4 regions of the Shinella sp. M27 genome follow, and region 1 is predicted to be linked to each of the others. Evidence: riboswitches for the same ligand, from Rfam matches in the RefSeq annotation. Region 1 holds a riboswitch; each other region holds the start of a gene.
The links. Region 1 has a riboswitch for cobalamin ahead of bluB (5,6-dimethylbenzimidazole synthase). Riboswitches for the same ligand answer to the same signal wherever they lie in the genome.
Positions count from the first base shown of each region.

Region 1 (7,647 bases):
GATGGAGATGAGCACGGAGGACATCGTCGCGCGGGGCCATGATGTGAAGACGGTGCACCGCATCGAACACCTGCTCTACATCGCCGAATACAAGCGCCGCCAGTCGGCGCCGGGCGTGAAGATTACCAAGAAGAATTTCGGCCGCGACCGCCGCTATCCGATCACCAACCGGTATCGCGACCGGGGGTAGGCGATGCGCAGCTCGGTCGAAATCCACAACATCGTCTCCGGCGAAACACGTGTCGTCTGGCAGACCGAGCAACTGGTCGAGGCGCCGAATTTTTCGCGGGACGGGCGGTTTCTCGTTATCAATGGCGATGGGCTGCTCTATCGGCTGGCGCTCGATGGCGTTGCGCCGCAACGGATCGACACCGGCTTTGCGGTGCAGTGCAACAACGACCATGGGCTTTCGCCCGACGGACTTATGTTGGCGATCAGCGACAAGGTGGAGTTCGGCAAGTCTGCGATCTATGTGCTGCCGGTCGAGGGCGGCGTTCCGAGGCTGGTGACGCCGAACCTGCCGTCCTATTGGCACGGCTGGTCGCCGGATGGTGCGGCGCTCGCCTATTGCGGCATTCGCGACGATGTCTTCGATATCTACACGATTCCTGTGTCGGGGGGTGAGGAAAAGCGGCTGACTTTTGGAGAAGGGCGCAATGACGGGCCGGATTATTCGGCGGATGGGGAATGGATCTATTTCAATTCCAGCCGCACCGGCCACATGCAGATCTGGCGGGTGCGTCCCGACGGTTCCGAGCCGACCCGCATCACCGACAGCCCCTATGGCGACTGGTTTCCGCATCCGTCGCCTGATGGGAAACACCTGCTTGTGCTGTCCTATGACGGCGATGTCTTCGATCATCCGCGCGATCTCGATGTGCGGCTGCGCCTTATGGACGTGGACGGCGGCAACGCACGGATTCTGTTCGATCTTTTCGGTGGGCAGGGCACGATGAACGTGCCGAACTGGTCGCCGGACGGCAGCGAATTCGCCTTTGTGCGTTACGCGCCGGTCTGATCACAATTTGTGGTGCATATGCGTTAAGTTTTCGCTCACCAGCCTGTTTAAGTGAATTTTGCGGTCTGCCAATTAGCCTCTGTTCAACAATGCCCGGAACCGGGCGGGGGCAGGCAGGGGTGACGATGACGGGCAGGACGGAAGAAGGCCGGACGGGAAAACGGCGAAGGGTGAGTTTCGCAATTCGCGCTGCGGCCGTGATGATCGTCGGGCTTTTCGGCGCGGCGAATTTCTTCGTCCTCGACTATGCCATCGAACGCGCCGACAGTTTTGTCGCCGAGACCGAGCGCACGCTGGTCCGCAACGAATTCAGCCACCAGATCGACCAGGTGGTGCAGTACCAGAGCCAGCTGTCCTTCTGGGACAAGAGTTTCAACGCGCTTGCCCACGGTATGCCGGACGACGATTTCGTGCGCGACCAGATGCGCGACTGGATGTGGTCCGACTTCGGCTTTTCCTGGATGATCCTGACATCGCCGGATGGTGAGAAAATCCTCGGCGTGCATCGAGGCGAAAAGGTTTCCGACCGCAAGGCGCGTGAAAAGCTGCAATGGATGAGCGATCTCACCCGCCGCGCCGAGCGGGCCTATCGCGAGGCGCTGTCGCCCGATCGGGGTGGCTGGCAGGTGGCGCGCGCCAAGGAGGACCCCGATCTCCTGACCCCGGCACTGCCGGAAATACATGTCTCGGGCATGCGGCTCATCGACCGCGTCATGAGCATCGTCGTCGTGCAGGCCGTCGTTCCGAAATCGCTCTATATTCCCGCAAGCCGTCTGGAGCCGACCCTGCTCATCACCGTCAAGCCGGTGTCGCAGAAGATGCTGTCCAATGCCGAGCGGCGGCTCGGCGTGCACGATCTCGGCTTCACGCCCATCGTCACCGAGGAGCCGGGCCTCGTGATGACGCCGGTCGGCGGCGATGCTTACAATCCGATGGTCGCCTCCTGGCGGCCCAACATGCCGGGCTCCTTCGTCTGGCGCTCGGCCCTGCCGCAGATCGCGATTTTCGTGCTGGTCTTTGCCGGCGTCATGCTCTTCGTGACCCTGCGCTTTTCCGCGCTGGTCAGGGCGCTCCAGCGCAGCGAGGCGAAAAACGCCTTCCTCGCCCGGCACGATCCGCTGACGGGGCTGAAAAACCGTAGCGGCTTCGACGAGGAGGTCCGCCGCACCATCGCCAAGGGCAACGGCAAGCCCTTCGCGATCCTCGCGCTCGACCTCGACAGGTTCAAGGCGGTCAACGACCGCCATGGCCACGCGGCGGGCGATATCGTGCTGCAGGCGGTTGCCCGCCGCTTCTCCGATCGTGTAGGCAAGCAGGGTTCGGTGGCGCGTCTCGGCGGCGACGAATTCTCCATTCTTCTCAATGGCGATTTTTCCCGCGAAAACCTCGTGGCGCTTGCCGAGGCGCTGGTCCTCGATGCGCAGGTGCCGATCGCCTATGACGGCCAGCTTCTGCTCATTGGCGGCAGCGCGGGCATTGCCCAGTTCCCCGATCACGGCGGCAGCCTACACGACGTCATGGTGATGGCCGATGCCGCGCTCTATGCGGCCAAACATGCCGGCCGCAACCGCGCTGTTCACGCCGGCGATATCGATGCCGGCACGGTGGCCGAAGCGGGTGCGGCGCGCGCTGCCTGATGCTTGTGAGGCGCTCTGAGACAGGTGCGCGGCGCGGGCGGGCTTGATCGTGCCCGAAAGCCGTGCGCATATCCTTTTCAGTCAGGTGCCCGCGACATGCGGGAGAATCGGGAATCCGGTGCGGGTGCAATATCCAGGTCCGGAACGTGCCCAACGCTGTGACGGGGATGGCGTGCATTCCAAAGCTTGAATCGATTCAAGCTTTTGCCACTGGTTCTTGAACCGGGAAGGCAGGTGCGGGCCGCGTGAACCGAAGTCAGAAGACCGGCCTGGCGAGATAGACCGAACCGCGCGGACGGCGGCAGGTTGGACGCATTGTTGGGGAGAAGACGATGCGAACAGAACTCTCGGACGATCTCGTCCGGGCGGGCGCCTTTCCATGTGAGGACAGGCAGGCCGTCTATCGTGCCATTGAAACGCGCCGCGACGTGCGTGACCAGTTCTTGCCCGATGCCTTGCCCGACGATCTCGTCGGCCGCCTGCTGCATGCCGCGCACAGCGCGCCGTCCGTCGGCTTCATGCAGCCGTGGAATTTCCTGCTGGTACGCGGCGAGGAAACGCGCCGTGCAGTGCATGGCGCCTTCCTCAAGGCCAATGCCGAGGCGGCGGATATGTTTTCAGGCGAGCGGCAGGCGCAATACCGCGCGCTGAAGCTCGAAGGCATCCTGAAGGCGCCGCTGTCGATCTGTGTGACCTGCGATCCGACGCGGGGCGGCACGGTGGTGCTCGGCCGCACGCACAATCCACGCATGGACGTCTATTCCACGGTCTGCGCCGTGCAGAACCTCTGGCTCGCGGCGCGGGCGGAAGGGGTCGGCGTCGGCTGGGTCAGCATCTTCCATGACAGCGATATCCGCGACATTCTCGGCATTCCCGCGCATGTCGAAATCGTTGCCTGGCTCTGCGTCGGCTTCGTGGATCAGCTGTATGCGGAGCCGGAACTGGCGGTGAAGGGATGGCGGCAGCGCCTGCCGCTGGAAGAGTTGGTGTTCGAGGAGCGTTGGCCGGCGACTGCATAAAGCAGGTCAGTTGACGCCGGCATCGGCCGGGCGGCCGAGATCGATGGCGGACTCGTTTTCCGGCAGGAAGGCGGGGCCGACGGTGCGCACCTTGCTATGCGTGGGATCGTAGTCACGGTCCTCGATCTTGGCAGGGGTTTTTGCTGTTTCCTGCTTGTCATGCCGGGTTGTGATCGTCGTGATGGAGCCGGTTTCCGGCAGGGCTTCCTCTGTCGTGCCCCCGCTCGTACTAACGGTCTCGCCCTTCATCGCCTTCTGGCGCTTGATCATCTCCTGGTAATAGGCGGAGAGATTGCAGCCGCAGGTGCCAGCTTTGGAGAGATCGCGGGTCCGGTAGCTGAAGGCGTGCTCGAGATCGCGATAGGGCCGGCCGGTGACGGTCGACGTCATCTGTTCGGTTTCCTGGCCCGGTGTCATCGACTGGTAGAAGAGCTGCGTCTCGGTTTCCGGGCACATCATCGCGCAGACCTTCTGGTCGCGGCGGAAATCGAGCGGGGTCGCGCCCGACGAGATCGGGAAGAAGCCGCCGTCGCAGGTGCGCACGCAGACGGTGCGCAGATTGCCATGGCCGGCGCTGCCACCGAGCGAGCGCAGCTGCAATCGCCCGCTGTCTTCAGGCATGGTGCCCAGCGGCAGGGTGCGCGTATCGTCCTGCAAGGTGCGCAGGGTTTCGGTCGCGGCGATCGGCATCACCTTCGCGTCGTCGTTGCAGCCGTTCGTTTCCAGCGCGGCGAGAAGGCGGTTCCGCGACCCTTGCGAGGATGTGCCGCCGGCAAATTCGCGGCGCTTGCGGTCGAGGATATAGAGATTGCGCTCCATCTTGCCGATGACCGTTTCCAGCGTATCGCAGGCCGCTTCGTTCTCACCGCCGAAGACGGTGATGCTGCCGGACGAGCAGCCGAGGCGGCGCTGATCGCTCTTGGCCTTGCGCAGCTGGATATTCTGGCGGGCGATGGCGCCGGCATATTTGCGCGCGCTTGTGGTGTCGACCACGACCCGAGGGAGGTTTGCCAGTTCCGCCTGAATCCGTTCGCAGACATCGGAGGCCGTCGCACCGCCCGAAACGAGGAGCGGCAAGCCGGTTGCGAGCGCAAACAAAAGGCGGAGGCGTCCTTTCACGTCCTGATATCCCGTAAGAGAGCTTGGAAGGCGGCCCGAGGCGCACCTTGATCATGTCCCTATCATAAGCCACTGCGCGCGCCGTGCAACGCGCTCCCGGATTTGTGATTAACGGCCGAAGAGATAATATGAATTACCTAGTCAGCTTTGCGCGGACGGCGCAATTGATCTCACGGGGGCCTTGGTGTAGCACTCTCGGCATATGCAACAGCCGGTTACGGCACGGTCGCCGTCCGGCGGCGCAATCATCCCGCAGGCAGGTGACCATGAAGATATCGTCAGTCTTGTTGAGCCCTCTTTATGCGCTGCAACTCGCATCGGGTGCAAAATCCTTTGCCGATAACCCTGTTATCGGCAGCAAGTGGCTCAACAAAAAGGGCCTGCATGAGAAGCGTGTGTCGCTGGCAATGCGCATGGCCGCCTGGCGCCGCAGGAAGCTGGAAAACCTCGTCGCGCCGGACCATCGCCGGCAATATGCCGAGACCGGTTTCGTCAAGATCGAGAATTTTTTGTCGCCGGAAGTGTTCGCCGCCGTCACGCGTGAACTGGCCGAGCGCGATTTCGAGCGCCACGACATGAAGCAGGGCGCGACGGTCACGCGCCGCGCGATCATCGATGACAGCGACCTCGAAACCCTGCCAGGCTTCAAGGCCGCGCGCAACGATCCGCGCCTGACCAACCTGCTGCGCTACGTCTCTTCCCATGCCGGCCAGCCCTTGCTGGTGGTTCAGATCGTCATGGCCCTGCCGTCCGTCGTTGCGGCCGGTTCGACCGATCCGCAGACGGCGCTGCACAGCGATACGTTCCAGCCGACGGCGAAGGCCTGGCTGTTCCTGCGCGATGTCGGTGAAGAGGACGGTCCGTTCGCCTATGTGCCGGGCTCGCACGAAATGACGCCGCAGCGCCTCGCCTGGGAGCGCGGCATCAGTGAAAACGCCGATGCGATCGAAAACATCTATTCCGCCCGCGGCTCGCTGCGCATCATGCCGGACGAGCTCGGTGCGCTCGGATACGGTCAGCCGGTGAAGATGACCGTGAAGGCCAATACGCTCGTCGTTGCCGATACGCATGGTTTTCACGCCCGCAGCCCGAGCTACAAAACGACGACGCGCATCGAGATCTACGGCTCGCTGCGCCGCAATCCGTTCCTGCCGTTCACCGGCTTGCACATCGCCTCGTTGCCGTTCATCGCCTCGGGCATGAACCGCTGGATCATCTCTGGCATGCGCCTGCGCAGCAAGCTCGGCATCAAGGGCTCGCCCTGGCGCGATGCCGGCCTTGGCAAGGCCGATGAATGGTCCAAGCGTCTCGACAAGCCGCCGGTGGCCTGACGGCTTCGAATACCCGATTGGCGGCTTGCCCTTGCAAGGCCGCCGGTCGGGCTCTACATAAAGCCCGTCGTCAACACCGACCGGATGGTGCAGCATGAATTTCAACCCGACCACAAATCGACGTCGTTTTGTCCTCGGGGAAATTCGTATCCATGCCTTCCATCACCCTCTCGAAAATTTCGTGGTCCACGCCTGACGGCCACGCGCTTCTCTCCCATCTCGATCTGAGCTTCGGCCGCGAACGCGCCGGCCTTGTCGGACGCAACGGCGTCGGCAAGACGACCTTGCTCAAGCTGATCACCGGCGATCTGCAGCCGCTTTCCGGCACCGTGTCCGTCGATGGTTCCATCGGCGTGCTGCGCCAGAGCGTGCAGGTCGGGGCGGAGGAAACGGTCGCCAGCCTGTTCGGCATTCAAGACGCGCTCGACATTCTCCGCCGCGCCGAATGCGGCGAAGCGGAAGCCGATGCCCTGGCGGATGCGGACTGGACGCTGGAAACGCGCCTTGCCGCTGCGCTCGCTCGCGTCGGGCTGGATGCAACGGCCGAGACCCGTCTTGCCGCCCTTTCAGGCGGCCAGCGCACGCGCGCAGCCCTTGCGGCCCTTCTCTTTCACGAGCCGGATTTTTTGCTGCTGGACGAGCCGACCAACAATCTCGACCGGGAGGGCCGGCAGGCCGTCCTCGACATGCTTTCCGGCTGGCGTGCCGGTGCGGTGGTCGTCAGCCATGACCGCGAATTGCTGGAATGCATGGATGCGATCGTGGAACTCACCTCGCTCTGCGCCACGCGCTACGGTGGCAACTGGAGCGCCTACCGCGAGCGCAAGGCGCTGGAGCTGGCGGCTGCGCAGCGGCAGTTGTCCGATGCGGAACGGCATGCGGCAGATCTCGCGCGCTCGGTGCAGGCCGTCGCCGAGCGCAAGGCGCGCAAGGATGGCGCCGGCAAGCGCAAGAGGGCGAAGGGCGATATTCCCCGCATCATGCTCGGTGCCATGAAAGAGCGCAGCGAGGTAACAGGCGGTGTGCAGGCACGTCTTGCCGAAAGCCGGCAGGCGCAAGCGGCGGAGGCCATGGCGACCGCACGGGAACGGATCGAGGTTCTGCAACCGCTCACCGTTGCCGTGCCGCCGACGCATCTCGCCGCCGGCAAGACGGTGCTGAAGCTCGACGGCGTGACGGCCGGTTATGAACCGGAACGCCCGATCCTTCGAGGGTTTTCCGTCACCATCACCGGGCCGGAGCGCATTGCGGTGACCGGGCCGAACGGGTCCGGCAAGACGATGCTGCTCAGCCTCATCACGGGGCAATTGCTGCCCTCCGAAGGAAGCGTGCGCGTCTTCACGGAGTTCGCCATGCTCGACCAGCGCGTCAGCCTGCTCGATGCCGGCCTCTCCATTCGTGACAATTTTCGCCGTCTCCATCCCGAGGCCAACGAGAATGCCTGCCGGGCGGCGCTGGCGCGGTTCATGTTCCGCGCGGATGCGGCTTTGCAGAGTGCAGGGAGCCTCAGCGGCGGCCAGCTT
Region 1 is NZ_JBLZPK010000059.1:49,907-57,553, forward strand. It holds gene ACOZK4_RS21180 (NAD+ synthase) at 1-190, shown strand, start outside; gene ACOZK4_RS21185 (TolB family protein) at 194-1,018, shown strand; gene ACOZK4_RS21190 (diguanylate cyclase domain-containing protein) at 1,189-2,655, shown strand; cobalamin riboswitch at 2,722-2,942, shown strand; gene bluB (5,6-dimethylbenzimidazole synthase) at 2,988-3,674, shown strand; gene ACOZK4_RS21200 (DUF2865 domain-containing protein) at 3,681-4,793, opposite strand; gene ACOZK4_RS21205 (phytanoyl-CoA dioxygenase family protein) at 5,060-6,124, shown strand; gene ACOZK4_RS21210 (ABC-F family ATP-binding cassette domain-containing protein) at 6,277-7,647, shown strand, end outside.

Region 2 (7,647 bases), on a different contig from region 1:
GCGAACCGGACCGCCTCGCGATGGTAGAGCTTGAACAGCTGATAGAGCAATGTGTTGCGGTTGATCGCCATCGTTTCCGGCAGTTCATTCCGTGGTTGCCGCGCGAGAAATTTCCGCCGCGGACACAGCTGCGCCTCTCATAACCGCTCGAAGGATAAAAACAAGATTAATCTAGTCAAGTTATCCCTCCGATTCACGCCACTGCCAATGCCTACCCGGAGCGGACTGTCTACTTTCATCTATATTCGAGTGGTCGCTACTGTAACTTCTTGCGGATTTCGGGCGGAGCGCGTCAGAGATGGAAATCTCGTCCGATGCAGAGCCGAGCGTATCTGCATCGGACATCGGCCTGGATGGCTGAGAGTCTACCTTGATGATCCAGGCGACCGCGTCGGCGCCGGCCGGGATGCGCATCGGGGCATATGGATCGGTGGCCGCACGCCAGACGGGCTTGGCAACGTCCGAGGAACGGTTTTTGCAGCGCCCGATGTCCGCATGGCCGCGGTCACGCCATTGGCAAACTCGGCATCGGGCGCGGGGAAGGCGCCGTTTTCTTCCAATCTCGAAAACGCGCTAGAGTTGCTAATGATTTTTTGCTACAACTATGGGCCGACGGTTCGAGTTGGTTCATGAGCGCAGTTTGCCGCATCTGATAATAGTGCGGTAGAGTCCCCCTCACTCGAGCAATGATCGCGGAGGGCCAGGAGATTTTTTTGTCGCGGTAGCGTCAGCGACATCGCGCTATGACCCCGTTGGGATGGCGCATTCGGGAATCTCGGTTCGTATCCTCCTAGCCGCTTCTGGTCTGCAATATATCGGGTAACATGGGCCATCCCGGTGAATTTATTGTCTATTCATTGTTGAATTTTGAGGCTGTTTGGCGAATGCGTTCTTTCGCTAAGAGATCGCGGGCATTTAAACGCGACATGAAATCGTTAGAGTAGCTTATGCCTCTAATCGACAATGTCGATTAATAGAGGAAATTTCGGCGACTTGTCCAAGCTCCTGAACGTCTAAATACTGATGAGAAGCTAGTATTTAGGGGTGCATTGAGTGACGAAGGACGCAGAGACCTTAATCAAGACGTCTACGGGTCCGATCGACCAACTCATTGCAGGGCATCGTGCCGGTTACGGTCTTTCCCGACCGTTCTATCACAATGCCGATATCTACCAGCGCGATATGGAGCGGGTCTTCCGCCGGCATTGGCATTGCATCGCCCATGAGAGCGTGATCCCCAACGCCAACGACTTCGAGGTCTTCCGTATTGACACCGAGCAGGTGATCGTCACGCGCGCGGCGGATGGCTCGATCCATGCCATCCTCAACGTCTGTCGCCATCGCGGCGCGGAGGTCTGCACCAAGCAGAAAGGCAATGCGCGCGTCTTCGTCTGCCCCTATCATGCCTGGACCTACGGCAATGACGGAAGCCTGCGTGCGGCGCGCCTGATGCCGAAGGAATTCAAGCGCGAGGACCATGGGCTGAAAACGCTGCATGTGCGCGTTGTCGAAGGCCTGATCTTTATCTCCTTTGCGGAGGTTCCGTTGGATTTCAGCGAGGTCGAGCATCTGTTGCACGCGACCTGCGGCCAATACGGCTGGGGGAGCGCCAAGGTCGCCTATCGCGAAACCTATCCGGTTGCGGCCAACTGGAAGCTGGCCGTCGAGAATTACGTCGAGTGCTATCACTGCGGCCCCGCGCATCCGGAATATTCGCAGACCCACGCGCTGGAGCAGCCGCTCCATATGATCGAGGCGATGAACGACGCCATGGAAGCGCGGACCTATGCGCTTGGCATCGAGGTCGGTTCCGGCAACCGCTGGCAAACCTCACGGGAAGGTCGCGAGGCGATCCATGCCTTCCGCTATGCGCTCTACGAGGGTGTTGAGAGCGGCAGCGAGGATGGCAAGGCTGTCGCGCCGCTGATGGGGCGTTTTACCGATTTTGATGGTGGCGTCACCTCCATTCATCTCGGCGGAACGACATTCCTCGTCTGCTACCCCGATCACGGCATGATCTATCGCTTTATTCCGAAGACGGCAGAGACCTGCGAGATGGAGCTCATCTGGCTTGTCGATGGCAAGGCGGAGGAGGGCAAGGATTACGATCTCGACCGGCTGACCTGGCTCTGGAAGGTCACGACAGCCGAAGACAAGGCAATCATCGAGCACACGGCGCGTGGCGTGCAGTCACACTATTTCGTTCCCGGCCCGATCGCGCCAATGGAGCATAACGAGCTTCGCTACATCGACTGGTATCTCGACGAAATCAGTCGCCCATGAAGATAAAGGTATAAGCATTTCTTTATATCTATTGACAATCGCCCCCTGATGACGTGAAGTCTGCGCGTCGTGGTTCTCTGGAGCGGCTTTGCCATTCCAGGGCTAAGAGGGAATCCGGTGCGCCGAACATTCGGCAAAGCCGGGGCTGCCCCCGCAACTGTGAGCGGCGAGCCGCTGTCCAGCATGGCGTCCAATCACATGGGCCCTTGGCGCTACTCCGACAGCTATTCGGTTTTCGATGTATTCCAGACGCGGATCATGTTGGAAGGGCAAATGGCTAGTCTTGCGGCAGGGAGGCTGATGGCGAATCAACTGGATCAGATGGAAAAAATGACCCAGCAGATGGAGCAAGGCTGGGCGCAGCAGGATCTCTTAGCCAACGTCGAAGCCGACTTGGAATTCCATGCGATCATCGCATCGGCCTGCAGTAACGCTATGCTGCGTGCACTCTACCACACCGTCCGCGATCAGTTGACCGCGACGCAACGACAACCCATTCCGATAACTGATCCCGCTCGCATGCGTGAATCCATCGCAGAGCATCGCCGCATAATCGCGGCCCTGCGCGCAAACGATCCCACGGGAGCTCGGTTGGAAATGGAAACGCATATTCGAAATACAGCGCGTTGCGCGGGCTTGGAGCCCTAAACCATACATGCGACTGACGGCGTAGGTTCAGATCCATTCAAGAGCTTAAGATCGGTGTTGGTTTATCGCAAAAATGATCGCTCCTGCAAAAGCGCGCCGATAGGCGTGCATTTGTGTGAAACAGATAGCGTCCGTAGGCTAGCCCCGTCTTACGACATGATCAGCCCGCCATCGACGTTGATGGTCTGGCCGGTGATGTAAGCTGCATCGGGGGACGCAAGGAAGGCGACGAGGGCGGCGACTTCTGCAGGCGTGCCGGCGCGACCCATCGGGATGCCCTCGACCCATTCGGCCATCAGTTCACCCGGGCCGTATTCGCCGAGCATCTTGCCCCAGACACGGTCGTTATAGTCCCACATCTCGGTGTGGATGATGCCGGGGCAAATGGCATTGGCGGTGATGCCTTCGCGGGCGAGTTCCTTGGCGAGGCTCTGGGTGAGGCCGACGACGCCGAATTTCGACGCGGCATAGTGCGGTGTGTAGATGAAGCCCTGGCGGGCCTGACCGGAGGCGGTGTTGATGAGCCGGCCCTTCGTGCCGCTGGCGCGGAAGCGGCGGATCGCCTCCTGGCAGCACAGGAAGACGCCCTTGGTGTTGACGTCTAGATTGAGGTCCCATTCACGCTCGGTCAGGTTCTCGACCTTCGCGATGGTGATGACGCCGGCATTCTGCACGGAAACGGAGATGGCACCCAGCTCCGCTTCAGCCTCACCATAGGCTTCTTGAACGGCCTTGGCATCTGTCACGTCGAGCGCGAGACCGAGGATTTCGGCGCCGGTTTCCTTGGCGAGTGCGGCGGCCGCGTCCACCGTGTCCTTTTCGATCGCGGCAATCGCGACTTTCGCGCCTTCTTCGGCAAAGCGCTTGGCGATGCCGCGGCCGATGCCCTTGTTGCCCCCGGTGACGAATACCGTCTGGCCTGCAAAACGTGTCATGGTCTTTTCTCCATAATGCGCAGCAGGCCGATGTCTGGTCCGGGATGGATCAGGCCGTGAGCCGTGCCGCAGTAAACTTGTCGGTGACGAGCACATCGATGACGCCAAGTTTCAGGGCGCCGGCGATGGCCTGGGTTTTCGATTCTCCGCCCGCGAGCGCCATGACGCGGGCAGTCTTGCGCAGTTCCTCCAACGAAAGGCCGATAACGCGGTCGTTGAGGGGCGTTTCGACCGGTTTGCCGTCCTGGTCGTAGAAACGATAGGAAATTTCGCCAACTGCACCCGCCTCGTGCAGCATCGCCATTTCCTGGCGGGAGAAGGTATTGCCGGATCGGGCAAGAAGCTCCGACGGCTCAACCGCGCCGATGCCGACGATGGCGAGGCTGAGGCGGCCGAAGAGGTCCATCGTCTCGCGCACCACCGGGTCCGCCAGCATGACAAGCTTGGCTTCCCGCGAAGAGGTGATGCCTTGCACGAGGAGAAGCCGCGGCTCACCGCCCGTCAACCGGGCCAGGCGGGCGGTCAGCTGCGTCGCGTGGGTCTGGACGGAAGCGTCGCCCATGCCGCCCAGGATCTGCACGATGTATTTGGCCTTGGCGTTCTTCAGCGGGTGGATGTTGTCCACCATGCGCAGGATCGTCTGGCTCCAGCTCGAGACGCCGACGATTTCATCTTGCTGTAGCGTGACTTCGAGGAAGTGGGCGGCCGCTTCGCCGATGCGTGCCATGATGGCGCCATCGCGATCTTCCGAACAATCGACGACGATGGCTTCGGTGAGGCGGTAGCGCTCGCGCAATGCGGTTTCCAGCTCGGCAAAGGTGCCGGCCGGCGGGATGACCGTCGTGCGTACGATGTCTTCCTGCTCCGCCCGCTTCAGCATGCGCGAAACGGTGGCCTGCGACATATGCATGAGTTCTGCGATCTCAGCCTGCCGCTTGCCTTCGATGTGGTACATCTGGGCAATGCGGGCAATCAGCCGTAACTCGTTGAGCCGTCCCATGGAGCCTCCCGTAGTGAATTTTTATTCACTCATAGAGGAAGGACCTGAGACGGTCGAGCGGTAGATTGCGTCCTGCCAGACGAGCAGGCGATCCGCGGTATCGGAGACCTGCGGGGGGATGGCATTCACGGCGCGCGGCAGGGCGGCGATCGCCGCGAGGTCCGGCCAGACGCCGAGCGTCAGGCCGGCAAGATAGGCGGCGCCCAAGGCGGAGGCCTCCGGTGCATCGCACTGGATGATGGCGTGGTTCAGCGTATCGGCCACGCACTTCATCAGGAACGTGTTCTTGCTCGGTCCGCCGTCGGCATAGAGGCGGCCGAGTGGTGTCGGCGATTGCGTCGACATGGCCTTGAAGACATCATGAACCTGGAAAGCGATGCTATCGGTTACGGCGCGCGCCATCTGGGCGCGGCTGGTGTTGAAGGTGATGCCGGAAAACAGTGCGCGGGCATCGGAATGCCAATAGGGCGCGCCGAGGCCGACGAAAGCCGGGACGAAGCCTGGTCCGCCGGCTGGGGCGGTTGCGGCAAGTTCGGTGAGAGCCTGCACATCGGGCAGGCCGAGCATGTCGGCCATCCAGGGCAACGAGGCGGCAGAGACGAGGATATTGCCCTCGAAGGCATAGGTCGGTCTGCCGCCGATCGACCAGGCGATGGTCGTGGTGATGCCCTGTTGCGGCGCGATGAAGCGGGGCAGGGTCGTCATGATCGACGAACCGGTGCCGAAGGTCACCTTGCCGTCGCCGGGATTGAAGGCGCCGTGGCCGAACAGGGCGGCGTGGCTGTCGCCGACGGCGGAGGCAATCGGGATGCCGTCTGAAAGGCCGGGCACGTTCTTCGTGACGCCGAAGCGGGATGCACTGTCGCGGACTTCCGGCAAGGCGGATTTCGTCACGCCGAAGAGATGGCAGAGTTCGTCGCTCCAGACCTGTTCATTGAGATCGTAAAGCTGGCTGCGGGCGGCATTGGCAGCGTCGCAGGCGTGCACCGCGCCATCCGTGAAGCAATGAATCAGCCAGGCGTCGATCGTGCCGAGCCGCACCTTGCTTCCGGTGGGCACGCGATCCAGCAGCCATCTCATCTTGGGGCCGGGGAACATCGGGTCGATCGGCAGGCCGGTGAGGGCCTGGACACGTGGCGCATGGCCGGCAGCAATCAATTCGGCGCAGGCCGGTGCGCTGCGTCGGCACTGCCAGCTGACCACGGGACCAAGCGGCTTGCCGCTATCAGCATCCCAGATGGTAACGGATTCGCGCTGGTTGGATATGGCGATGCCGAGGATTTCAACAGACGGCGCGGCCGAAAGGCAGGCTGCAATGGCTTCCTGCACGGATTGCCAGAGCCGCAACGGGCTCTGCTCGACCCAACCAGGCTGCGGATGCTCGATGCCGACGGGAGACGAGCCGCGCGCCAGAATGTCGCCGTCCGTGGAGACGAGCACGGCCTTCGAGTTCGTGGTGCCCTGGTCGATGGCGAGAATGGCGGTCGTCATGGCGGCTCCGGTCGGCGGAAGAAGAGGAGGTCGCGGCATCGGGAGGTCTTGCCGCGCCCGGCACGCAATCTAGTCGCGCATGTCAGGTGCGGGAAGATTTACGCGCAATCAAGGCCACGGCCGCTTCGGCGATGCCGGCGGGCGACATGCCGAACTCGTCGAGCAGGAATTCTGCCGATCCGGTCGGGGGGAAGATGCCGGGAACGCCGAGGATCTTCATCGGCACAGGCGCTTCCGCGACGACGACTTCGGCGATGGCCGAGCCGAGACCGCCGAAGGTGGAGTGCTCCTCTGCCGTGAGGATCGCGCCGGTGTCGCGGGCCGCAGCCGCGACGGCCTCGACGTCGATCGGACGTACGGTTGCCATGTTGAGGACGCGTGCCTCGATGCCTTTTTCGGCAAGGATGGCGGCTGCCTTCACCATGCGGTGCGTGACCGTGCCGTTGGCAATCAGCGTGATGGCGTCGCCGTCGCGCAGCAGGTTGGCCTTGCCCAGCTCGAACTTGTGTCCTTCCGGCAGCAGGTCCGGCACGCCGACGCGCGAGAGGCGCAGGAAAACGGGACCATTATAGGAGGCTGCCCATTCGACGGCAGCGGCCGTTTCGATGGAATCGCAGGGGGCAACGACCGGAAGATTCGGCAGCACGCGCGTCCAGGCGAAATCCTCGATGGAATGATGCGTCGGGCCGAGTTCCCCATAGGCCATGCCGGAGGAGATGCCGATCAGCTTCACATTGGCATTGGAATAGGCGATGTCGGCCTTGATCTGTTCCAGCGAGCGGCCGGTCAGGAAACAGGCGGCGCCGCAGACGAAGGGCAGGAGCCCGCCATTGGCGAGGCCGGCGCCGACGCCGACCAGCGCCTGCTCGGCAATGCCGACATTGACGAGGCGTTCGGGCCACTTCGCCTTGAAGCCATTGAGCTTGGAGGAGCCGACGGAGTCGTTGCAGACGGCAACGATCTTGGGGTTTTCAGCGCCCAGGCGTTCCAGCACGGCGACGAAGGCGTCACGGCAATCGTGCAGCTTGGGAGAGGGGGTGATGGCGTTCATTACAGGGCCTCCGAAAGCTCAGCGACGGCAATCTTGTATTGTTCGGCATTCGGCACCTTGTGGTGCCAGTCGACGGTATCCTGCATGAAGGAAATGCCTTGGCCCTTGTTGGTGTGGGCGACGATGCAATGCGGCCGGCTGCCGCGCTTTTCCAGCGCCGGCACGATCTCGTCCATGGCATTGCCGTTGATCTCGGTGACATCCCATCCGAAGGCTTCCAGCTTGGCCGGGAAGGGCGC
Region 2 is NZ_JBLZPK010000074.1:54,531-62,177, forward strand. It holds gene ACOZK4_RS26270 (sigma-70 family RNA polymerase sigma factor) at 1-71, opposite strand, end outside; partial or broken gene ACOZK4_RS26275 (short-chain dehydrogenase/reductase) at 376-468, opposite strand; gene ACOZK4_RS26280 (aromatic ring-hydroxylating oxygenase subunit alpha) at 1,054-2,283, shown strand; cobalamin riboswitch at 2,337-2,483, shown strand; gene ACOZK4_RS26285 (FadR/GntR family transcriptional regulator) at 2,467-2,931, shown strand; gene ACOZK4_RS26290 (SDR family oxidoreductase) at 3,081-3,866, opposite strand; gene ACOZK4_RS26295 (sugar-binding transcriptional regulator) at 3,916-4,866, opposite strand; gene ACOZK4_RS26300 (FGGY family carbohydrate kinase) at 4,888-6,357, opposite strand; gene ACOZK4_RS26305 (transketolase family protein) at 6,440-7,408, opposite strand; gene ACOZK4_RS26310 (transketolase) at 7,408-7,647, opposite strand, start outside.
Region 2: another riboswitch for cobalamin. It lies ahead of ACOZK4_RS26285 (FadR/GntR family transcriptional regulator); the one in region 1 lies ahead of bluB (5,6-dimethylbenzimidazole synthase).

Region 3 (7,647 bases), on a different contig from region 1:
TCCGGGCGTGCTGCTCTCAGGACTGGTTTCCGGCCTCGCGCTCGTTGCGGAGCGGCTGGAAGTGTGGCTGACGGGTGGCGCCCGGGTCGAGGCGCTGGTGCTGGCGATCCTGATCGGCGCGCTTTGCCGTCTCACGCTGCACCGGGCTGCTTTGCTCGATCCCGGCATCGCCTTTTCGGCAAAGTATTTTCTGGAGATTGCCATCGTGCTGCTCGGCGCGAGCGTGAGTGCGGCGGCAGTGACGGAGATGGGCCTGCCGCTGATCGCGGCCATTGCGGTCGTGGTGGGCATCGCGCTCGTCGCAAGCTATGCGATCGGCCGGGGGCTTGGGCTATCCCGTCCCGTCGCGCTGCTCGTCGCCTGCGGCAATTCGATTTGCGGCAATTCGGCGATCGCCGCGACGGCGCCGGTCATCCGGGCGGATGCGGAGGATGTCGCCTCCTCCATCGCCTTCACCGCGGTTCTCGGCATGCTGACCGTGCTCGCCTTGCCGTTTCTGGTGCCGCTGCTCGGGCTTTCGGCGACGGGTTACGGCGTCATGGCCGGCATGACGGTCTATGCGGTGCCGCAAGTGCTGGCGGCCACCGCGCCGGTCTCCGCGCTCAGCATCCAGATCGGCACCTTCGTCAAGCTGGTGCGGGTGCTGATGCTCGGCCCGGTCATCTTCCTGCTGTCGCTCGCCTCGGGCAGGTCAAAGGGGAAACGCCCGGCGCTGCACCTGATGGTGCCCTGGTTCATCCTCGGTTTTCTCGCCCTGCTCGTTGCCCGCAGCGCCGGCCTCGTCGATGCCGCCTTGGCCGCGCGCATGAACGGCCTGGCGACGGTGCTGACGATCCTGTCGATGGCGGCGCTTGGCCTCGGCATCGACCTGCGCCGGGTGATGCGCGCCGGGCCGCGGGTGACGGCCGCGGTCGTGCTGTCGCTCGGCGTGCTCATAGCTGCGAGCTATGCCATGGTGCTGCTGCTCGACCTTGCGACGGCCTGAAAATCTCAGGCCGCGTTTTCCCGCGCGGTCGCCGGTATGTAGTTGAGGACCGGCCCCAGCCAGCGCTCGACCTCGTTGATCGCCATGCCCTTGCGCCGCGCATAGTCCTCCACTTGGTCGCGCTCGACCTTGGCGACGCCGAAATAGTAGCTTTCGGGCGCCGCGATATAGAGGCCGGAGACGGAGGAGCCGGGCCACATGGCAAAGCTCTCCATCAGCATCACGCCGATATCCTTTTCCGCATCGAGCAGGCGGAAGAGGGCCGTCTTTTCCGTGTGGTCGGGCTGGGCGGGATAGCCGGGCGCGGGGCGAATACCGATATAGGGCTCGCCGATCAGATCGGTCGGAGCGAAGGTTTCATTGGCGGCGTAGCCCCAGAGTTCCTTGCGCACGACTTCGTGCATGCGCTCGGCAAAGGCTTCGGCAAAGCGGTCGGCGAGCGCCTTGACGAGGATCGAGTTGTAGTCGTCGTTCGCCCGCTCGAAGCGTTCGGCAATGGCGATCTCGCCGATGCCGGCCGTGACGACGAAACCGCCGAGATAATCCGGTTTGCCGCTGTCGGCAGGCGCAACGAAATCGGCGAGCGCGACATTCGGCCGGCCGTCGCGCTTGGACAGCTGCTGGCGCAGCGTGAAGAAGGTGGCGAGTTCCCTGGTTCGCGTCTCGTCGGTGAAGAGCCTGATATCGTCGCCCACCGTGCCGGCCGGCCAGAAACCGACGACGGCCTTGGGCGTGAACCATTTCTCCGCGATGATTTGTTCCAGCATGGCCTGCGCATCGGCAAAAAGCTGGCGGGCGGCGGCGCCCTGCTTCTCATCGTCGAGGATTTTCGGATAGACGCCCTTCAGCTCCCAGGTCTGGAAGAAGGGGGTCCAGTCGATGTAGCGGGCAAGGTCTGCAAGGTCCCAGTCCTGCCAGACGCGGGTGCCGAGGAAGGACGGCGTCTTCGGCCGGTAGGCGGACCAGTCGGCCTTGAAGGCGTTTTCGCGGGCCTTGGCGAGCGGCAGACGCTGCTTTTCGGCCTCGCTTCTGGCATGGGCGTCGGCGACCTTGCGGTATTCCGCCTTCAGCGTCTCGACATAGCCCGGCTTCATCTCCGGCGACAGCAGGCTGCCGACGACGCCGACGGCGCGGCTCGCGTCGGTCACGTAAACGGTTTGGCCCCGGTCGTAGCGCGGATGGATTTTCACGGCGGTATGAACACGGCTCGTCGTCGCGCCGCCGATCAGGAGCGGGATGTCGAAGCCTTCGCGCTCCATTTCGGCGGCGACATGCACCATCTCGTCGAGCGAGGGGGTGATGAGGCCGGAGAGGCCGATGATATCGACCTTTTCGGCTTTCGCCGTCTCAAGGATCTTCGTTGCCGGCACCATGACGCCGAGGTCGATGATCTCGTAATTGTTGCAGGCGAGCACGACGCCGACGATGTTCTTGCCGATATCGTGCACGTCACCCTTGACGGTGGCCATCAGGATCTTTCCCGCGCTCTGCCGTTCGCCGCTGCCGCCATTGGCGCGCTTTTCGGCTTCCATATAAGGCAGCAGCACCGCGACGGCCTGCTTCATCACACGGGCGGATTTCACCACCTGCGGCAGGAACATCTTTCCTGCGCCAAAAAGGTCGCCGACGACGTTCATGCCGGCCATCAAGGGACCCTCGATGACGTGCAGTGGACGCTCCGCGTTCTGACGTGCTTCTTCGGTGTCTTCCTCGACGAATTCGGTGATGCCGTTGACGAGGGCATGTTCCAGCCGCTTCTCGACCGGCCATTCGCGCCAGGCGAGGTCGCGCTCCCGAGCCTCCTTGCCGGCCGCGCCCTTGAAGCGCTCGGCGATGTCGAGCAGGCGTTCGGTCGCGGTGCCGCCGGCCTTCGGCACGCGGTTCAGCACCACGTCCTCGCAGGCCTCGCGCAGGTCCGGTTCGATCGTGTCATAGACGGCGAGCTGGCCGGCATTGACGATGCCCATGTCCATGCCCGCCTGGATGGCGTGGTAGAGGAAGACGGCGTGCATCGCCTCGCGCACTGGCTCGTTGCCGCGGAAGGAGAAGGAGAGGTTGGAGACGCCGCCCGAGATATGGACATGCGGGAGGGTAGCGGTGATCTCGGCGGTCGCTTCGATGAAATCGACGCCGTAGTTGTCGTGCTCCTCGATGCCGGTCGCCACGGCAAAGATGTTCGGGTCGAAGACGATATCTTCCGGCGCAAGGCCGGCGACTTCGGTGAGCAGCGTGTAGGCGCGCGTGCAGATTTCCACTTTGCGCGCCTTCGTATCGGCCTGGCCTTTCTCGTCGAAGGCCATGACGACCACCGCCGCACCATAGGCGCGCACGAGCTTCGCATGTTGCAGAAAGGCCTCTTCACCCTCCTTCAGCGAGATGGAATTGACCAGCGGCTTGCCCTGCACGCATTTCAGGCCGGCCTCGATCACTTCCCATTTGGATGAGTCGATCATCACGGGAACACGGGCGATATCGGGCTCGGCGGCGATGAGGTTGAGATATTCCACCATCGCCTTGGCGGAATCGATGAGGCCTTCGTCCATGTTGATGTCGATGATCTGCGCGCCGTTCGCCACCTGATCGCGGGCGACGTCGAGAGCGGCCGCGTAGTCGCCCGCCGTGATCAGCTTGCGGAATTTCGCCGAGCCGGTGACGTTGGTGCGCTCGCCGACATTCACGAAGGGAATGGCTTCGGTCAGCGTGAAGGGTTCGAGGCCGGAGAGGCGCATGTGGCGTGGAATGTCGGGGATGGCGCGCGGCTTGTGGCGCGCGGCGGCTTCGGCGATGGCGCGGATATGGTCCGGCGTCGAACCGCAGCAGCCGCCGACGATATTGACCAGCCCATCGCGCATGAACCCTTCGATCTGGGCGGCCATCTCGTCCGGCGTCTCGTCATACTGGCCAAAGGCATTCGGCAGGCCGGCATTCGGATAGGCGCAGACGAAGGTTTGCGCCACGGAGGAAATCTCGGCGAGGTGGGCGCGCATGGCATTGGCGCCGAGCGCGCAGTTGAGGCCGATGGAGAAGGGGTCGGCGTGGCGCACCGAATTCCAGAAGGCCTCCGGCGTCTGGCCGGAAAGGGTGCGGCCGGAGAGGTCGGTGATGGTGCCGGAGATCATGACGGGCAACTCGATGCCCTTTTCCTCGAAGACCTCGCGCGTGGCGAAGATCGCGGCCTTGGCGTTCAGCGTGTCGAAGATCGTCTCGATCAGGATGATGTCGGCACCGCCGTCGATGAGGCCGCGCAGCTGTTCGGCATAGGCGATCCTGAGATCGTCGAAGGTCACGGCACGGTAGCCGGGATTGTTGACGTCGGGCGAGATGGAGGCGGTGCGGTTGGTCGGGCCGAGCGCACCGGCGACGAAGCGGCGTCGGCCGTCCTTTTGCTGGGCACGCAGGCCGGCGCGGCGGGCAAGGCGCGCGCCGTCGCGGTTCAGCTCATAGACCATGTCCTCCATGCCATAGTCCGCCTGGGCGATGGTGGTGGAGGAGAAGGTGTTGGTTTCCAAAATATCGGCGCCGGCGAGCGCGTAGCGATAGTGGATGTCCTCGATGGCGCCGGGCTGGGTCAGCGTCAGCAGATCGTTGTTGCCCTGCTGGTGGCAGGCGCAATCGCCGAAACGGTCGCCGCGGAAATCGTCCTCGAGCAGCTTCAGCGTCTGGATTTCCGTGCCCATGGCGCCGTCGAGCACGAGAATGCGTTCGCGGGCGGCGGCTTCGAGGGCGGCGCGGATCTCGCGACCGTCCCGCTTCGGCTGTTCGGGGCCGAACAGGTCGTCCAGGTGGGAAGTGGTGGCCATGGGGAAACCCTCCGATGCAGTATCGTCTGCATCGGAGTTCACATAAAGATATCTTTATGTCAATATATCTTTATGTGGTTTGGCCCTAGTGCATCGGTCCATTCGCCCCGGCAAGCGAGGCGAACAGCGCCTTGAGGCGGATGATGTCAGGGTCGGCGCTTTGGCAACGGGCAAGCTTGTCCACCTCCTTCAGCGCCTCGACCGGAAGATCGGCGCCGCGCGGCTGCCAGAGCAGCCAGGAGATGAAGACGGATTCCGGCTTGCCGGTACCGGACGGCTGGATATCGGTGAATTGATACATTCTTTTTCCCCAATCGAAAATTGGGGGATGACCGGACGCACGCTGCTGGAATTTCACCCAAAGGTGACAACAAGCGCACCCTTGGGACACCCCGCCCATGGACGTTACAGACGTGTCAGGGCAGGTCTCCTGGCTTGCGGGTCATTGCCTTTGTCTCGCCTTCCCGGTGGTTCACACCAGTGGCATGGAGCGACATCGGCTCGCCGTTCACAGTTGCGGGGGCAGCGCCGGTCTTGATCCTCCTTGGAGCATCGCACCGGCTTCCCTCTTAGCCTCCGAGCCGCATGCGACTCGGAAGACCCTGACGGCCGGAGACTGGCGTGACGCGGTAAGCAAGTCAAGGATGCGGGAACACGATGCACAGGCCCGGAACTTTTTTCTCAGCAATGCATTTGGGCTTCCGCCTGCCTCCTGCCCCTCGCTCGTCTCGCCGGCGAGGGCGTGATTCACCAAAACTGCAGATGAGGGCCAATGCAGAGCCATCCCGACACGCTGAGATGTTGCAAGTCTCTGTCCTTACGGCTAAAAAATGCCGTTTTCATGCACCACGCGGCCAGGATGCCAATCAGCGTGTCGCCTGAGCCATGTTCTTTCCGTCAGCGCCATGGGGGCGTCGCATGGTGTCATGGCTGATCGCGGCACAGAGACGAAACCTGCCCGCAAAAAACCCTCCGGCGCACAGGCCTTTGCCGGATGGTTCAACATGGCCGGATCCAGATTAAGAAATATGTCCCTTCACAATACGCCGCACGCCGCCCGCGACGCAGACGCCAAGCAGATCGACTATAACGATTCGATCCGCGCCACCTATCTGACGCTGGAGGAGCTGGCCGAGTGCGGCGAGGCTCTGGCGCGCGACAAGATTGCGCCGCTGCCCGGTTTCCGGCCCTTCGAATTCCGCGCCCGGCACAAGGAAAACGAGAAGGAAATCTTCCGCGTCTATCAGGCGACGGCCAAGGACGTGGAGTCGGGCGCGCAGATCACGCCCGCCGCCGAATGGCTGCTCGATAATTATTACGTCATCGAAGAGGCCATCCAGGAGGTCCGCCGCGATTTCCCGCGCCGCTTTTACCGCCAGCTGCCGACCGTCGAGATCGACGGGCAGGCGGTGCCGCGCACTCTGGTGCTGGCCTGGCTCTACGTCGCGCACACCCAGAGCAACATCTCGCATGAAAGCCTGACGGCCTTCGTGCAGGGTTTCCAGAAGATCGATGCGCTGAAGATTGGTGAACTCTGGGCGCTGCCATCCTTCATCCGCTTCGTGCTGCTCGAAAACCTGCGCCGCATCTCCAGCCGTGTCGAGCGCTCCCGCAAGATGCGCTTCAAGGCCAATGACGTCGCCGATGAGCTGGTGCGCCTGAACGATCCCGAAAAGAGCATCCAGTATCTGCGCTCGATCGAGAACTTCGTCGAGGACAACACCTTCGTCACGCAGCTGCTCTACCGGCTGCGGGATGGCCTGCAGGCATCCGGTGTGGTGATCCAGTGGCTGGAGCGCAAGATCGAGAGCCGCGGCAGTGATCTCGAAGAGCTGATCGTCTCGGAAAACAACCGCCTGTCCTCCGGCAATGCGACGATGAGCTCGCTCATCAAGAGCCTGCGCACCGTCGACGACACCGAATGGCCCGTCTGGTTCGAGAGCGTCAGCCGCCTCGACGACGCGCTGCGCCAGGGCTCGGACTATTCCGACCTCGATTTCGGCTCGCGCAACAAGTACCGCAACACGATCGAGCGTTTCGCCCGCCGCTCCGGCAAGACGGAGCTTGAAGTCACCGAGATCGCGCTTGCCATGACGGCGGAAGATGCGGCCGCCCATGTCGAGGACCTCGACTACAAGGCCAATGTCGCCGCCTTCCTCGTCGGCAAGAAGCGCAAGCAGCTCGAAAAGCGTATCGGTTACCGTCCCTCCATCGTGCAGCGCATCGTGCGCTTCGGCCGCAAGCTCGACTGGTTCGCCATTGCCGGGCCGAATATCCTGCTGACGCTGCTCGCGATGATCGCGGTCTTCTACTTCCTCGATCAGCTCGATATTCCGAACGGCGCCTGGTTGATCATGCTGGTGCTCTTCGCGCTGCCGGCTTCGGAAGGCGCCTCGGGCCTGTTCAACACGCTCGTCACCTTCTTCGTCACGCCCTCGCGGCTTGTCGGCTACGAATTCAAGGACGGCATTCCCGACGATGCGCGCACGCTCGTCGTCGTGCCCTGTCTGATCGCCAAGCGCGACCATGTCGATGAGCTGGTGCGCAATCTCGAGGTGCACTACCTCGCCAACCCGCGCGGCGAGATCTATTTCTCGCTGGTCAGCGACTGGACGGACGCCCAAGTCGAGGAAACCCCCGCAGACCTCGAAGTGCTGGAATACGCCAAGCGCGAGATCGCGGCGCTTTCGGCGCGTTATGCCTATGACGGCCGCACGCGCTTCTACCTCCTGCACCGCCGCCGCCTCTACAATCCCTCCGAGGGCGCCTGGATGGGCTGGGAGCGCAAGCGCGGCAAGCTGCACGAACTGAACCTGCTTTTGCGCGGCGACGGCGACACAACCTTCCTGCCAGGCGCCAATG
Region 3 is NZ_JBLZPK010000007.1:161,628-169,274, forward strand. It holds gene ACOZK4_RS01960 (YeiH family protein) at 1-985, shown strand, start outside; gene metH (methionine synthase) at 991-4,785, opposite strand; gene ACOZK4_RS01970 (hypothetical protein) at 4,871-5,086, opposite strand; cobalamin riboswitch at 5,189-5,405, opposite strand; gene ACOZK4_RS01975 (GH36-type glycosyl hydrolase domain-containing protein) at 5,814-7,647, shown strand, end outside.
Region 3: another riboswitch for cobalamin. It lies ahead of ACOZK4_RS01970 (hypothetical protein); the one in region 1 lies ahead of bluB (5,6-dimethylbenzimidazole synthase).

Region 4 (7,647 bases), on a different contig from region 1:
CACGCCTCGATCTGTACATCCCCGATCGGCCGCGAGCAGCAGGCGAGGATGTAGCCTTCCTCGATCTCGTCATCGAGAATGCCGCCATTATGGTGCATCTCGACTTCACCCGAGACCTTCATGACCCGGCAGGTGCCGCAGAGGCCACCCTCGCAGGCGGCGCCGATGCGCACGCCGGCGGCGCGGGCTGTCTGCAGGATCGTCTGGCCGGGCGGGCATTGGGCATCCTTGCCGGCCATGGTGAAGGTGACGGTCGAGATGGCGTTGACGTCGGCCGCTTGTTCGCCGGCACCGGCACGGATGGCGATCTCTTCCGGCGCGGGCGCATTGGCCGGCTGGAAGCTTTCCTCGTGGTAACGGTTCATGTCGAAGCCGCAGACTTTCAACATGTCCTTGACGCCGCGCATGAAGGGTTCCGGGCCGCAGCAGAAGACGGTGCGCTCGCGGAAATCGGGCGCGAGCAGCGAGAGACGCGCGGCATCGATACGGCCGCGCAGACCGTGCCAGCCGTCGCGCGGATTGTGGCCTTCCACGACGAAGCCGAGCGCGAGGTTCGGCATCTGGGCGGCCAGACATTCGAGTTCCGGCTTGAACAGCAGGTCCTCCGGCTTACGGGCGCAGGAGACGAAGGCGACGTTGGATTGCGGCGCGCAATCCGCCATCCAACGCGTCATCGACATCATCGGCGTCACACCGGAGCCGGCCGAGATGAACAGGTATTTTTCCGCCGAATAGCGCACGAAGGAGAAATCGCCGAGCGGCCCGAAGGCCTTCAGCTTCATGCCGGGGCGTAGATGATCGAACATCCAGCGCGTGCCGATCGAGTTCTTCTGCGCCTTCACCGTCACGGCGACGGAGAAGGGCCGCGAGGGTGTCGAGGAGAGCGTGTAGGTGCGCATCACGGGCTCGTCCGGCGACACCGGCAGTTCCAGCGTGACGAACTGGCCCGGCAGATAGCGGAACCAGTTCTTCTGATCGGAACTGAAGGTGAAGGTCATCACGTCGGCCGTCTCCACGGTTGCCGCGATGCATTCCAAGAGGTTATGGCGATCATGCCAGGGGTGAAGTTCGTCGAAATGGCGGAAATGGCTCGAAATCGTCATGTCAGGCCACCCGCGACATCGGTTGCTTGTTGTCCAGCCGGTCGATCATGAAATTCGAATACCATTCGACGAACTGCATGACGCCGCCCTCGTCCTCCGGGGAATAGGGGCCGGGCTGGTAAGCCGGCGAGCGAATGCCGAAGGCGTTTTCCTCGACGATCTGGCGGTCCTGGTCGTTGGTCTCGGTCCAGACATGGGTGAGCTCGTCGAGCCGGTAATCGGCACCCTCGACGGCATCCTTGTTGACCAGCCACTTGGTCGTGACCTGCGTCAGCTCCGGGCCGAGCGGCAGGACGCGGAAGGTAATAGCATGATCGGCCAGCACATGGTTCCACGTCGTCGGATAGTGGAAGAGCAGCAGCGTGCCGATACCGCTTTCCGAGACGTCGTTCGACAGCGGGCGCTGGACGGCGCGCGCACCGGACATGGTGTAGCTCTCGGCATCCTGGATGAGCGGCATGCGGGCCGCGCGGAACTGGCCGGTCGGCGACATCCGGAATTCACTCGGCAGGCCGGAGGCCTCGCATTTCGCCCAATGCGCGGCGATAACGGGATCGTCCTTAGCACCCTGCACGCCCGTCGCCGTCGGCGCTTCCGGATAGGTGCGGCAGAGTTCGGGATGGTTGGCGGCGCAGTGATAGCACTCGCGGTTGTTTTCCCAGACGAGCTTCCAGTTGCCCTTCTCGATGATCGTGCTCTCGAAGGCGACCTTGGTTTCGCCGAGCCGGTGGCGCGCAAGATAGGGTTCGGCAGTGGCACGGAAGGCGGAGAAATCCGGGGCCTCGTCGGCGAGGCAGATGAAGATGTAGCCGCCGAGGGTCTCGCAATGGATCGGTTTCAGGCTGTGCTGCGTCCTGTCGAAATCCTCAGCCATGTGGCGGGCAAAAAGCAGCGAGCCGTCGAGCTCGTAGGTCCACTGGTGATAGGGACAGACGAGCTTGGCCGAGGTGCCCTTGTGCTGGGTGCAGACACGCGAGCCGCGGTGGCGGCAGGAATTGTGCAGCGCGCGGATCGTGCCCGAGCGGTCGCGGGTGATGACGACGGGATAATCGCCGACCTGCACAGTGAAATAGTTGCCGGCCTTAGGGATTTCGCAGTCATGGCCGATGAACAGCCAGTCGCGATACCAGATCGTCTCCATGTCGAGCTTGTAGTGGTCGGGGTCGATGTAGAAGGCCTGTTCGAGGCTGTGGCCTTCACGCCGGTTCTTGAGCTTGCGGAGCACGTCGCTGCGGATATCCATGGCAATCCTCATAGGTCCAGTTTGGGGATGAGGCGCACGGAGGAGACGGCATCCAGGCGTGAAAACGCCCGGCGTGCACGCTTCCCGGCCGCCCGCCGCAGCCAGTCACGATCTTTTCTCCAGGCTGGTTTCCGGGCTGAGGAGTGGCCATGCAGGACAGAGCCTGCGACCGACACGGCGCCTTCCCAGACTTCCGTCCAGTGGCTTTTTGCCGCTTTTGCTCCAACACCGTTGCGGGGGCAGCGCCGGATTTCAACCGGCTTCCCAATTCTTCGCCCTCCCTAGAAGGCGACACCTTGAGTGTCTTTATCTAACCGCAAGAATCGCCGGCCGACATGTCAAAAAACGACGCGCCTTCATGATTTGACGACAATCAAAAAATGAGTGAGCCGCTTCTATCTCTGATATTTATCGATATATATCAATATAATATGCCTTTTAATCGCACGAATTGGCGCGAGAATGGGCACGGGGATGAGCAAAGCGGCAGCTTGTCATATTGCGACCATCGAAACCGCCCTGCAAGGATTGAGGGTCCGGACGGAAAGGAATGCTTAACGGCGTTTCCATAAACTTCCGCCATCAGGGCGTGCGCGCAAAGCGCCACGCGAGCAGGGAGTGCTGGGCGTGCAGCAACAGCAGACGAAGTTTCGCTATTACGACGCCGTCGCCTACAAGCGCGAGAACCCGCCGAAATCCGCCGTGCACACGGAATTCCTGCGCACCGGCCGCATCGACCGCACCCCCGACAACTGGAGCCCGAGCGAAAAGCGCTACCTCTCCTATGCCGAGGTGGCCGAACGCACCGGCCGCAAGCTGGAACGCGCCGGCACCGTTACCCACGACCGCATCAACGGTTTTCACCGCTCGATCCAGTTCCCGAAACTGATCTTCCACCGCACGCTTACGGAAACGCCGCACCTCGGCTATTGCCACATCACGGTGGCCAATTCGAGTTTCGCGGATTTCCAGAACGTGCAATGGGCCTTCTACATGGCCAATTTCTTTGCCGAAATCGGCGAGGAAGAGCAGTTCTTCGCCGGCATTTCGAAAAAGCAGAGCCGCATGTATTTCGCCGTCGCCATCACGCCGACGGACCACGAAGGCCGCCTGACGATCGATCGCAAGGTGCGCGGCAACGGCGTGATCTTCCGCACGGATGATCCCAAGCTCGCCATGAAGAACGTACTGATGCTCGGCGCCCGCAACGAGGCGCTGCGCAAGATCATCAGCGCGCTTTAAGTTTCCCGAACGCAATTCCGGACGCAAACCCGCTTCACCCTTTTGCTGGAACGGCTTCTCACGCCCTGTACAGCATCCACTCCTTGCCCGCCGGCACCTCGTCGCCGCGGCCGTAGACGACGATCTGGTCGCCGCCGGAGGCCTTGGCTTCAAGGAGAGCCCGCTCGCAGGCCGAGGACAGGTCGAGCGCGCTGTCGGCGCGATCCGACATGCAGACACCGGCCGACAGGGTAAGATGGCCGAGATTGCGGTTGGTGCGCGGATCGCGCAGCGCCACCGTCTGGAAGGCGGCGCGCAGCAGATCGATCAGCCGCTCCACCTCCCCCTCATCCGAAGTGTTGAACAGGAAACCGAAGCGCAGGCCGTCGAAACGCACGGCGAGGTCGTTTGACGGGAAGGCCTGGCGGATCAGGCCGCCGTAGAAGGTCACGAGATGGTCGGACAGCGCCTCTATCTGGGCCGGCGAGAAGCGGCGTTCGGCGTCCACTTCCGCCACGACGACGCCGCAGAGCATCGGCAGGGAGGGGTTCGCATAGACGCGGGCGAGCGCCTTGTTGAAGGCGCGGCGATTGCCGAGCTTGGTCGGCGGATCGACGAATTTCATCGCCTCGAATTCCACCATCTCCTTCTGGATGCCGTCCATCGTGGCCGATTGCGCCGCAACTTTTTCCGCCATCTCCGCCGTGTGGGTGACGCGCTGCTCGGTGGCGCGCTGCAACGCTTCGAGCGAGCTGCCGAGCGCACCACCGACGCTGCCGATCACCTGCGAGGCCTCGCCGATCAGGCGGCCGTAGTCGTTCAGCGAGGAGCGCTCCTGGCTGAGCAGGTCCATGAAATTGCTCATCTCGTTGCTGATCGCGCCGGCGGAGCGCTGCAGCACGCTCGCCTCGTGCTGGTGCGGCAGGTATTTCCGGCCCAGTTCATCGAGGGCGGCCTGGGTCTTGTATTTGCCGAGTGCGATGAAGTCGCGCACGAGATCCGGATTGCTGCCGGCATAGGCCTCGTAGACCAGTTCGTAATTGCGCGGCAGGCCGTCTATGCCCATCTGCTTCATGGCCGTTGCAACGCGCAAGGCGACGTCGGTGGTCGAGGATTTCCTGTTAGCCATTCAGATGCGGACCTGCTTGCGGGACTTTTCACCCTGACCGTAACAGCCCAGTCTTTCGGCCGATCTAATCCGGCCGTTCGAATTTTAGCCATCCGCCGAACTCTTGGCATTTGCCGGCAAAGGCCTGTAAAGGAAGCGGCAAAGACGGAAGGGCGAGATGGCTGATATCGTTGACACGCGCACGGATGCGGAGGAAGCGCTGGCGCGCGCCACCGAAACGCTCGGCCGCGGCGTGCCGGTCGCCATTCCCACCGAGACGGTCTACGGCCTTGCCGCCGATGCCACCAATCCGCTCGCCATCACCCGCATCTATGACATGAAGGGCCGGCCGCGCTTCAATCCGCTGATCTGCCATATGGCCGATCTCGCCATGGCGGAAAAACACGCGGTCTTCGACCCGCTGTCGCGCAGGATCGCCGAGGCCTTCTGGCCGGGGCCGCTGACGCTGGTTCTGCCGATCCGGCCGGAGAGCGCCATCCATCCGCTGGCGCGCGCCGGGCTCGATACTGTCGGCATCCGCATTCCCAAGGGGTTTGCCAGCCGGCTGCTCGCCGCCTTCGGCAAGCCGCTCGCCGCGCCCAGCGCTAACACATCCGGCCGCATCAGCCCGACCACGGCCCGCCATGTCGCCGACGATTTCGGCGCGAAGCTGGAGCTGGTCCTCGATGGCGGGCCGGCGGTCGTCGGGCTCGAATCGACGATTATCAAGGTCGAGGGCGGGACGATCCGCCTGCTGAGGCCCGGCGGGCTGGACGCAGCCGACATCGAGCGCGTCACCGGCCTGCCCGTTCTGCGCAACGAGACGGCCGGCGCGACCATCGAGGCACCCGGCATGCTCGCCTCGCATTATGCGCCCGATGCGCCGGTGCGGCTCGATGCCAGCGACGTGCGGCCGGGCGAAGTGCTGATCCGCTTCGGGGGCACGCCGCTTCCCGGCGAGGCGCAAGCGGCGCTGGTGCTCGACCTCAGCCCTTCCGGCGACCTTGCCGAAGCCGCCGCCAATCTCTTCGGCTACATGAAGCAGGCGGATGCGGCGGGCGGCAGTGCAATCGCCTTTTCGCCCATTCCCGCCACGGGCCTCGGCGAGGCGATCAACGACCGTTTGCAGAGGGCCGCCGCCCCGCGCGGATAAGAATGGAGACGACCATGGTTGCGGCAACACTTCCCCCCGAACTCATCGCCCGCTTCGCCACAATCACCGGTCCGGCCCATGCGCTGGTCGATGACAAGGACATCGCGCCCTATCTCGTCGAAAGCCGCGGGCTTTACCATGGCACCTCGCCGCTGGTGCTGCGGCCCGGCTCGGTGGAAGAAGTCTCGGCCATCCTGGCGCTTGCCACGGAAACCGGCACGGCCATCGTGCCGCAGGGCGGCAATACCGGCCATGTCGGCGGCAGCGTGCCGCGTGAGGGCATGGCGGATGTCGTGCTGTCGCTCTCCCGTCTCAACCGCATCCGCGACGTCGATCCGGTCGGCAATGTCATCGTCGCCGATGGCGGCGCGGTGCTGGCGGAGATCCAGAAGGCCGCGGAAGACGTCGACCGGCTCTTCCCGCTGTCGCTCGGCTCGGAGGGCACCTGCCAGATCGGCGGCAACCTTTCCACCAATGCCGGCGGTACTGCGGTGCTCGCCTATGGCAATATGCGCCAGCTGTGCCTCGGCCTCGAGGTCGTGCTGCCGACCGGCGAAGTCTGGAACGGCCTGCGCCGCCTCAAGAAGGACAATACCGGCTACGACCTGCGTGATCTCTTCATCGGCGCGGAGGGTTCGCTCGGCGTCATCACCGGGGCGGTGCTGAAACTCTTTCCGCGCCCGCTCGGTCATGAAGTGGCCTTTGCCGGGCTGAAATCCGTTGAGAATGCCCTCGCCCTCTTCGAGCGTGCGTCCAGCCGCTGCGGCACGGCGCTGACCGGCTTCGAGCTGATGCCGCGCCTCGGCGTCGATTTCACCACGCGGCATATTCCCGGCGTGCGCGATCCGCTCGCCACCCGGCATGACTGGTATGTGCTGATCGATATCTCCACTTCGGACGCCGCCGAGACGGCGCGCCGCATGATGGAGGCGCTGCTGGCCGAAGGCATCGAGGCGGGGCTGGTCGAAAATGCCGTGATCGCCTCCAGCGAGGAGCAGCGCAAGGCGCTCTGGCATATGCGCGAAAGCATGTCGCCGGCCCAGAAGCCGGAGGGCGGCTCGATCAAGCACGATGTCTCCGTGCCGGTCTCCTCCATTCCGGCTTTCATGGCGGAAGCCGATGCGGCCGTGATGGCGGCGATGCCAGGCGCGCGCATCTGCTCCTTCGGCCATATGGGTGACGGCAACATCCACTACAACATCTCGCAGCCCGTCGGCGCCGACAAGCAGGCCTTCCTCGGCCGCTGGCGCGAGATCAATCATCTCGTGCACGGCATCGTCTTGAAATACAACGGCTCGATCTCCGCCGAGCACGGCATCGGCCAGCTGAAGCGCGACGAACTTGCGGCAGTGCGCACGCCGATCGAGATGGACCTGATGCGAAGGGTCAAGCAAGCCTTCGACCCGGCCGGCATCATGAACCCCGGCAAGGTCGTCGCGATCTGAACCTTAACCGCCGGTGCGCAGCTGCGCGAGCGACATCATCGTGTCGGCGCTGATGCTGGCGGAGCCGGAACTGGTCAGCACCGACAAAGCGGGATCGTCAGTCGACTGGTTGTCGAGATCGTAGAGCACCGAGAACTTGGTGATCATCTTGGCGACCTTTTCCGGGTCCTGCAAATCTTCGAGCTTCAGGTAGCGCTTGACCATGTCGGCCTGCGCGTCGATGTCGGCGCTGCCCACCTCGTCCGGCAGCTGGAAGAGCGTCTTGAACACCTGGAACAGCGCGTCGTCGGCCAGAACGTCGTAGGCGCTGGAGATCGTGCCGGCCTTGCGCTCGAAATAGAGCGCGAGGCGCACACCGGCATTGTCGTTGCCCG
Region 4 is NZ_JBLZPK010000027.1:69,535-77,181, forward strand. It holds gene ACOZK4_RS10155 (2Fe-2S iron-sulfur cluster-binding protein) at 1-1,103, opposite strand, end outside; gene ACOZK4_RS10160 (aromatic ring-hydroxylating oxygenase subunit alpha) at 1,105-2,346, opposite strand; cobalamin riboswitch at 2,452-2,660, opposite strand; gene ACOZK4_RS10165 (DUF6656 family protein) at 2,974-3,588, shown strand; gene ACOZK4_RS10170 (diguanylate cyclase domain-containing protein) at 3,647-4,696, opposite strand; gene ACOZK4_RS10175 (L-threonylcarbamoyladenylate synthase) at 4,854-5,828, shown strand; gene ACOZK4_RS10180 (FAD-binding oxidoreductase) at 5,843-7,273, shown strand; gene ACOZK4_RS10185 (DUF1217 domain-containing protein) at 7,277-7,647, opposite strand, start outside.
Region 4: another riboswitch for cobalamin. It lies ahead of ACOZK4_RS10160 (aromatic ring-hydroxylating oxygenase subunit alpha); the one in region 1 lies ahead of bluB (5,6-dimethylbenzimidazole synthase).